One region of the Streptomyces sp. SID8374 genome, then DNA from elsewhere that is predicted to be linked to it. Evidence: riboswitches for the same ligand, from Rfam matches in the RefSeq annotation. Region 1 holds a riboswitch; the other holds the start of a gene.
The links. A riboswitch is a leader RNA that binds a small molecule or an ion and turns the genes downstream of it on or off. The one in region 1 is predicted to bind S-adenosylmethionine.
Positions count from the first base shown of each region.

Region 2: linked by a shared signal. The riboswitch ahead of thrC (threonine synthase) and the one ahead of GTY67_RS07295 (aminotransferase class V-fold PLP-dependent enzyme) in region 1 are both predicted to bind S-adenosylmethionine.

Region 1 is NZ_WWGH01000001.1:1,620,661-1,625,085, reverse strand. It holds gene GTY67_RS07305 (cytochrome bc complex cytochrome b subunit) at 1-1,034, shown strand, start outside; gene trpD (anthranilate phosphoribosyltransferase) at 1,159-2,223, shown strand; SAM riboswitch class IV at 2,310-2,427, shown strand; gene GTY67_RS07295 (aminotransferase class V-fold PLP-dependent enzyme) at 2,634-4,013, shown strand; gene GTY67_RS07290 (Lrp/AsnC ligand binding domain-containing protein) at 4,076-4,357, opposite strand; gene GTY67_RS07285 (rhomboid family intramembrane serine protease) at 4,354-4,425, opposite strand, start outside.
Region 2 is NZ_WWGH01000001.1:4,329,844-4,334,268, reverse strand. It holds gene groL (chaperonin GroEL) at 1-337, opposite strand, end outside; gene GTY67_RS19205 (cold-shock protein) at 663-869, opposite strand; gene GTY67_RS19200 (MoaD/ThiS family protein) at 1,289-1,567, opposite strand; gene thrC (threonine synthase) at 1,609-2,904, opposite strand; SAM riboswitch class I at 2,923-3,050, opposite strand; gene GTY67_RS19190 (glucosyl-3-phosphoglycerate synthase) at 3,215-4,165, shown strand; gene GTY67_RS19185 (trehalose-6-phosphate synthase) at 4,314-4,425, shown strand, end outside.

The DNA of each region.
Region 1 (4,425 bases):
TCGGCGGCGAGTTCCCCGGCCACGACTTCGTGGCCCGGTTCTACTCGATCCACATCCTGCTGCTGCCGGGCATCATGCTCGGGCTGCTGGTGGCCCACCTGATCCTGGTCTTCTACCACAAGCACACGCAGTTCGCGGGTCCCGGCAAGACGAACAAGAACGTCGTCGGCATGCCGCTGCTGCCGGTCTACATGGCGAAGGCCGGAGGCTTCTTCTTCCTGGTCTTCGGCATCATCGCCATCATCTCGGCGATCGCCACGATCAACCCGATCTGGGCGCTCGGCCCGTACCGCCCGGACCAGGTGTCCACCGGCGCCCAGCCCGACTGGTACATGGGCTTCGCCGAGGGTCTGGTCCGTGTCATGCCGGGCTGGGAGATCGTCTTCTGGGGCCACACGCTCAACCTGGGCGTGTTCATCCCGCTGGTCCTCTTCGGGCTGGTGCTCTCGCTGCCCGCGGTGTACCCGTTCATCGAGTCCTGGATCACCGGGGACAAGCGCGAGCACCACATCCTGGACCGCCCGCGCAACGCCCCGACCCGTACGGCGCTCGGCGTCGCCTGGATCACGGCGTACTTCATCGGCCTCGTCGGCGGTGGCAACGACCTGTGGGCCACGCACTTCCATCTGTCGCTGAACGCCATCTCGTGGTTCGTCCGGATCTTCTTCTTCGCCGGACCGGTCATCGCGTTCATCGTCACGAAGCGGATCTGCCTGGGCCTCCAGCGCCGCGACCGGGACAAGGTGCTGCACGGTCGCGAGACCGGCATCATCAAGCGCCTGCCGCACGGTGAGTTCGTCGAGATCCACGAGCCGCTCTCCCCGGGGCAGCTGCACACGCTCACCGCGCACGAGCAGTACAAGCCGGTCGAACTCGGCCCCGAGGTCGACGAGAACGGCGTCAAGCGCAAGATCTCCCCGGTCCAGAAGCTGCGCGCCAAGCTCAGCAAGGGCTACTACGGCGAGAACAACCAGATCGCCAAGCCCACCGCGGAGGAGTACAAGGAGATCACCGAGGGCCACGGCCACCACTGATCACCTGACCTGATCGCCACAGCGGGAGCCCCGTCCATTCGATGGACGGGGCTCTTCGCGGTCCCGGTGGCTGGATAGGGTGGAGCCGGACTCTTTACCGGCTGTGGACCCCCTGGAGCGGACCATGAACGTTGTGACCCCGAGCGGCGGCGACAGCGTGGCGGACCGTTCCTGGCCCGGCCTGCTGAACCCCCTGCTGCGCGGCGAGAACCTCTCATCGGAGGAGACCGCCTGGGCGATGGACCGCATCATGAGCGGCGAGGCGACCGACGCGCAGATCGCCGGCTTCGCGGTCGCGCTGCGGGCCAAGGGCGAGACCGTCGAGGAGGTCACCGGCCTGGTGCGCGCGATGTACGCGCACGCCAACACCATCCACGTACCCGGCCGCACCGTCGACATCGTCGGCACCGGCGGCGACCTCGCCAAGACGGTCAACATCTCGACCATGTCCGCGATCGTCATCGCCGGGACCGGCGCCAAGGTCGTCAAGCACGGAAACCGGGCCGCCTCATCGGCGAGCGGCTCCTCCGACGTACTGGAGAAGCTCGGCGTCAACCTGGAGCTGACCCCGCAACGGGTGGTCGAGGTCGCCGAGGCCGCGGGCATCACCTTCTGCTTCGCCGTCAAGTTCCACCCCGCCCTGCGGTACGCCGCCAAGGCCCGCCGGGAGCTGGGCGCGCAGACCACGTTCAACATCCTGGGCCCCCTCACCAACCCGGCCCAGGTGCGCTCCCAGGCCATCGGGGTGGCTGACGCCCGGATGGCGCCCATCGTCGCGGGCGTCCTCGCGGAGCGGGGCAACTCGGCGCTCGTCTTCCGCGGCGACGACGGCCTCGACGAGCTGACCACCACCGCCACCTCGCGGGTCTGGGTGGTCCGGGACGGCACGGTCCGCGAGGAGCCCTTCGACCCGCGCGACGTCGGCCTCCCGCTGGTCCCCGTCGAGGCGCTGCGCGGCGCCGACGCCTCGTACAACGCCGATGTGGCCCGCCGCCTGCTGGACGGCGAGGGCGGCGCGGTACGGGAGGCGGTGCTGCTCAACTCGGCGGCGGCGCTGGTCGCCCTCGACCCGGGCCCCGGCACGCTGACCGAGCAGATCGCGGCGAAGATCGCGGTGGCGGCCGAGGCCATCGACTCCGGGGCCGCCAAGCGCGCGCTGGAGCGGTGGGTCGCGGCCAGCAACGCCTGACGGTAGCCACGGTGTGACGTAGGGCGCAGTCCGGATGCCGGACTGCGCCCTTGCGCGTGCGCATACATATGGCAAGATGCTGCGCAGGTCATGAGTGACAGCGACTACGGCCCCGGCCCGCTGTCCGGCAACCCTCCGTCCGTGGCGGGGTGCCCCGGGTGAAGACCAGGCCGTAGGCAGCGAGGTCTGCGGCAAGCGCGGGCCCCTCGGCGTCCAGTGGACGTCAGCCCCCGGGGTCCTGGTCCCTAGGGAGCCTCTTGTGAGCAAGCGAATGCGTTAGGGCTCGTCCCAGGGCTTCTCATGTCCTGGGCTGAACGCCCTCCTTCAGCGCACCTTCTTCTCCTTCCTTCTCCGCGCCGTCGCGTATCCGCAGGCGCGTTGATTTCGCCTGCCTTTTACGGGAGTTCGCCATGTCTGTCTCCACCGCTGCCATCGACCCGTCGGTTTGTGCCCCGCTGCCCGTTTTGGGGCAGGATGTCACTGTTCCGCTCGTCACCGGCGGTGAAGTCACCTACGCCGCACTCGACTACGCCGCCAGCGCCCCGGCCCTCCAGCGGGTCTGGGACGACGTCGCCGCGTACGCCCCGTACTACGGCAGCGTCCACCGCGGTGCCGGATACCTCTCGCAGCTCTCCACCGACCTCTTCGAGAACAGCCGCCGCACGGTCGCGGAGTTCCTCGGCTGCCGCGCCGAGGACCAGGTCGTCTTCACCCGCTCCACCACCGACTCCCTCAACCTGCTGGCCGCCGCGATCCCCGCGAACTGCCAGGTGTTCGTGTACGAGACCGAGCACCACGCCTCGCTGCTGCCCTGGCGCGACGCCCAGGTCACCTACCTCAACGCGCCCCGCACGCCGGGCCAGGCGGTGGAGACCCTGGAGCGGGCCCTCGCCGACCGCGACCCCTACGGCCCCGCCCTCGTCTGCGTCACCGGCGCCTCCAACGTGACCGGTGAGCTGTGGCCGGTGAAGGAGCTGGCCGCCGCCGCCCACGCGCACGGCGCCCGGATCGTCCTCGACGCCGCCCAGCTCGCCCCGCACCACCCCGTCGACATCGCCGAACTGGACGTCGACTGGGTCGCGTTCTCCGGCCACAAGCTGTACGCGCCCTTCGGCTCCGGGGTCCTCGCCGGCCGCGCCGACTGGCTCCAGGCGGCCGAGCCGTACCTCGCCGGCGGCGGAGCCTCCCGCAAGGTCGCCCGGCGCGCCGACGGCGGCGTGGACGTCGACTGGCACACCACCGCCGCCCGCCACGAGGCCGGTTCGCCCAACGTCATCGGGGTCTACTCCATCGCCTCCGCCTGCAAGGCCCTCACCGAGGCGGGCTTCGACAACCTGGTCGCCCGGGAACAGGAGCTGGTGAGCCGGGTACGCGAAGGGCTCGCCGAGGTCCCCGAGGTCCAGGTGCTGTCGCTCTTCGGCGACGACGCGCCCCGGGTCGGCGTCATCTCCTTCGTGGTGCGCGGCTGGAACAGCTCGCACTTCGCCGCCGCGCTCTCCGCCGAATACGGCATCGGCGTCCGCGACGGCCTCTTCTGCGCCCATCCGCTGGTCCGCACCCTCCTCGGCAGCGACCCGCAGGACCCGGGCGAGTGCGGCGCCCCCGAGGCCGAGCCGGGCGAGCGCTCGCTCAACGCCATCCGCGTCAGCTTCGGGGCCGGTACGCCGGACGAGCACATCGACCGGTTCCTGCGCGCGGTCACCGAGCTGGTCCGCGAGGGCGCCCAGTGGAAGTACCGCACCGAGGACGGCCGTTGCGTCCCGGACCGGGGCGAGGCCGCACAGATCTGAGGCTGGCAAACACTTCGGCCGGGGACAGGCAGCGCGCCTGTCCCCGGCCGAAAAGCTACGTCCTACGCGTCCAGGCCGATGGCGAACGCCGCTTCCAGGTCGTGCTGGGAGTACGTACGGAACGCCACATGCGTGTCGGTGCCCTCGACGCCCGGGATCTTGCTGATCCGGCCGGGGATGACATCGGCGAGGTCGTCGTGGCGGGCGACCCGGACCATGGCGATCAGGTCGTAGGTGCCGGTGACGGAGAAGACCTCGCTGACGCTGTCCAGCGCGGCGATGGCCTCGGCGATCTCCGGAATCCGGTCCACGCTGGTCTTGATGAGCACGATCGCGGTGATCACGGCTGGCTGTCTCCCTCGGTGGCCGTGGCTGGAACCTTCACTCTAGTCCTTCGCCCGTAGCGTCCCCA
Region 2 (4,425 bases), 2.7 Mb from region 1:
TCGGGTTGGCGCCTGCGGCGACGTTGCGCAGACCCTCGCGGACGAGAGCCTGGGCGAGAACGGTGGCGGTGGTCGTACCGTCGCCGGCGACGTCGTCCGTCTTCTTGGCGACCTCCTTGACCAGCTCCGCACCGATCTTCTCGTACGGGTCCTCGAGCTCGATCTCCTTGGCGATGGAAACACCATCGTTGGTGATCGTGGGCGCGCCCCACTTCTTCTCGAGGACGACGTTACGGCCCTTGGGGCCGAGGGTGACCTTGACGGCGTCGGCGAGCTGGTTCATCCCGCGCTCGAGACCGCGCCGTGCCTCCTCGTCGAACGCGATGATCTTGGCCATGTGAAGTGGTCCTCCCGGACAGGGGTGGATTCTCCGGACCGAGAGGCGCCCGCGACGGACGGCCTGCCTGCGTGGTGGTTCCTTGCCCCACCGCGCCTGCGGGCCTCACCGGCCCGGTCCAAGTTTCTGTCACTCTCACCTGGAGAGTGCTAATGCCAATGATTAGCACTCGACCCCCGAGAGTGCAAGCGACTCAGGCCAAGGCCCGCCATGACCCGGGCCGGGTCCGGCCATCCGGTCCCGGGACGCGCGTAGGGCCCGATCCCCTGATCCGGGGTCGGGCCCTACGTGCGTGAGTAGTGACGTCGGACGGCCGCGCCGGGCGTCAGCCGACGGCGAGCTTGACCATGTCGGCCTGGGGCCCCTTCTGGCCCTGCGAGATCTCGAATTCAACTCGCTGACCCTCTTCGAGGGTGCGGTACCCGTCCATCTGGATCGCGCTGTAGTGGACGAAAACATCCGCACCACCGTCGACCGCGATGAAGCCGTACCCCTTCTCCGCGTTGAACCACTTGACGGTGCCCTGAGCCATGCCTAACTCCCCTATAACTGGCCCTTGCACGGGACCGCACTTCGCGGCCCCGGGTCGGAACTCACCCTCCGACAGGAGAGGGTGCGCGGCGCCGCAGCGCGTCGACCGCGGCCGAATGTATCCGCCCAACTGCCCTCTGCAACAGGTCAATCGGACGAGAATTCTGGGCACGGGCGAACGCCCGAATATGCGGGATTGCTGAAATTTACGGGCAAGTCGGGCCAGGCAAAGGCCACTTATGCCTCAAGGGGTTCACGTACTTTGGCTGCTTCTTATCGGGGCCGGGCGCATTCTCATATGCGGGCGGCACGCGCAGCGAAGGGGGCTTCCCCAACTCTACCGCGCTCAACCATGCAGAATTGCCCCCTCCGCTTTGTGCAGCGGAGGGGGCAACTGTTGTTCAGCTGAAGGTCGTCGGATCAGCAGCCGCCGGCCACGGCCGGGATGATCGAGATGCCGGCGCCGTCGGGCGTGGCGGCGTCGAGGCCGCCCTCGAAGCGCACGTCGTCGTCGTTGACGTACACGTTGACGAAGCGGCGCAGCTTGCCCTGGTCGTCCAGGACGCGGGCGGCGATGCCCGGGTGGTCCTTCTCCAGGGAGTCGATGACCTCGGAGAGCTTCGCGCCCTCCGCCGTGACCTCGGCCTGGCCGCCCGTGTACGTGCGGAGGATGGTGGGGATGCGGACCTTGACGCTCATGGTGGGTGCCCTTCTTGCTTCGGTCTCGGTGCGGTGGGTCGTCAGGCGGAGGCGAGGCCCGCGGCGCGGAAGGCGTCCAGGCTCGGCTTGATGGTGGCCGTCGCCTGCGAGGTCGCGGAGACCGCGTCGAGGGTCTTGAGGCCGTCACCGGTGTTCAGGACGACGGTGGTGAGCGCCGGGTCGATCACGCCCGCCTCGATGAGCTTCTTGGTCACGCCGAGCGTCACGCCGCCCGCCGTCTCGCCGAAGATGCCCTCGGTGCGCGCCAGCAGCTTGATCGCGTCGACGACCTGCTCGTCGTTCACGTCCTCCACGGCGCCGCCGGTGCGGCGGGCGATGTCCAGGACGTACGGGCCGTCCGCCGGGTTGCCGATGGCCAGGGACTTGGCGATGGTGTTCGGCTTCTGGGGCCGTACGACGTCGTGCCCGGCCTTGAAGGCGGCGGAGACCGGCGAGCAGCCCTCGGCCTGGGCGCCGAAGATCTTGTACGGCCTGTCCTCGACCAGGCCGAGCTTGATCAGCTCCTGGAACCCCTTGTCGATCTTCGTCAGCTGGGAGCCGGACGCGATCGGGATGACGATCTGGTCGGGCAGCTTCCAGCCGAGCTGCTCGCAGATCTCGTACGCCAGGGTCTTGGAGCCCTCGCCGTAGTACGGGCGCAGGTTGACGTTGACGAAGCCCCAGCCCTCGCCGAGCGGGTCGCCGATGAGCTCGGAGCAGAAGCGGTTGACGTCGTCGTAGTTGCCCTCGATGCCGACCAGCTCACCGCCGTACACCGCGGCCATGACGACCTTGCCCTGCTCCAGGTCGTGCGGGATGAAGACGCAGGAGCGCAGTCCGGCGCGGGCGGCGGCGGCACCGACGGCACCGGCCAGGTTGCCCGTGGAGGAGCAGGACAGGGTGGTGAAGCCGAAGGCGCGGGCGGCCTCGACGGCGATCGCGACGACACGGTCCTTGAAGGAGTGCGTCGGGTTGCCGGAGTCGTCCTTGACGTACAGGCCGCCGGTGACGCCCAGCTCACGGGCGAGGTTGTCGGCCTTGACCAGCTTGGTGAAACCGGGGTTGATATTGGGCTTCTCCGCGACATCGGCGGGCACCGGCAGCAGCGGGGCGTAGCGCCAGATGTTGTTCGGACCGGCCTCGATGCGCTTCTTCAGCTCCTCGGCGGAACCGGTCGGCAGGTCGTACGCCACTTCCAGTGGTCCGAAACAGGACGCACAGGCGAAAAGGGGGCCGAGCTCGAAACGCTCGCCGCACTCGCGGCAGGAAAGCGCCGCGGCGGGACCGAGGTCCACGGGGGCGGTGGTGGCATTACCTGCAATGGTCTGAACAGCCATGATGGCGGAGGCCCTTTCTCCTCATCTTCCTTGCGGCGCATTTCGCCACAAGACGGAATTGGCACCTTCCCCACCGTGACCTCGCGGCCGGTAGGAGGGTTGCCGGGACTTCAACGGGCCGTTCCCTCAGTCCCTCTGGATGAGCTCTGTGGCACTGGATCTTCGATCCAGGCGTTTGTGTGCGGACGGACCCCGACATGCGACGGTCATCCGCGTTGTTCAAGACTGTAACCGAAGGACCGGACTGTTGAGATAGTCGTCCGAACGGCGAGATGGATCACATACCGCTCACACGCAAGGAGTTCCGACCGTGCTCGAAGAGGTGGAACGCTGGCTGACCAGGCGTTCCTGGTCGTCCGCCGACCGCCCGCTGAACCGGCTCACCGACGCCCGGGCCGCCGACCCTCACCGTACGTCGGTGAGTGTGGTGCTGCCCGCGCTGAACGAGGAGGCCACGGTCGGCGCCATCGTGGCGACGATCCGGCGGGAGCTGATGGAGAAGGTCCGGCTGGTCGACGAGCTGGTGGTGATCGACTCCGGTTCCACCGACGCCACCGCCGCCGTGGCGCGCGCGGCGGGCGCCCGGGTGGTGCACCGGGACGCGATCCTGCCCCGGATCCCGGCCCTGCCCGGCAAGGGCGAGGTGCTGTGGCGGTCGCTCCTGGTCACCAGCGGCGAGATCGTCTGCTTCGTCGACGCCGACCTCAAGGACTTCTCGGCGGACTTCGTCTCGGGGACGGTGGGCCCGCTGCTCACGGACCCCGCGGTCCAGTTCGTCAAGGCGATGTACGACCGTCCGCTCGGCGACAGCGCAGGTCAGGGCGGCCGCGTCACCGAATTGGTGGCACGCCCGCTGCTCAATCTGCACTGGCCGCAGCTGGCCGGCTTCGTACAGCCGCTGGGCGGCGAGTACGCGGTGCGGCGGTCCTTGCTGGAGCGGCTGCCGTTCCCGGTCGGTTACGGGGTGGAGCTGGGGCTCCTCGTCGACGCCCTGCACACCGTGGATCTGGACGCGCTGGGCCAGGTCGACGTGGGGGTGCGGCGCCACCGCCACCAGGACGGGCAGGCGCTGGGCCGGATGGCCGCGGCGATCTACCGCACGGCGCAGCTGCGGCTCTCCCGGGGCCATCTGGTGCGGCCCGCGCTGACGCAGTTCGAGCGGGGCGAGGAGGGGTTCGTGCCGCGCACCCATGCGGTGGACACGGAGGAGCGGCCGCCGATGCGGGAGATCGAGGAGTACGCGGAGCGGTGGGCGGCGTGAGGCGCGGGGCTCCGGCGGCTCTGAGGTGTGCGCGGGCGCGGTGGGCGGCGTGAGGCGCGGGCGGTAGGAGGCGTGGGGCGCGTGAGGCTTGAGCGGCCGGGGGCCCTGAGGCGTTTGGCGGCTTCCCTTACGGGCTAGGTTCCGCTACATGGTCTCCGAGCACGCACCCTCCTCCACCGCCCAGGTTCTCGTCGCGTCCAACCGCGGCCCCATCACGTACACGCTCGGCGAGGACGGGACTCTCGACGCCAAGCGCGGCG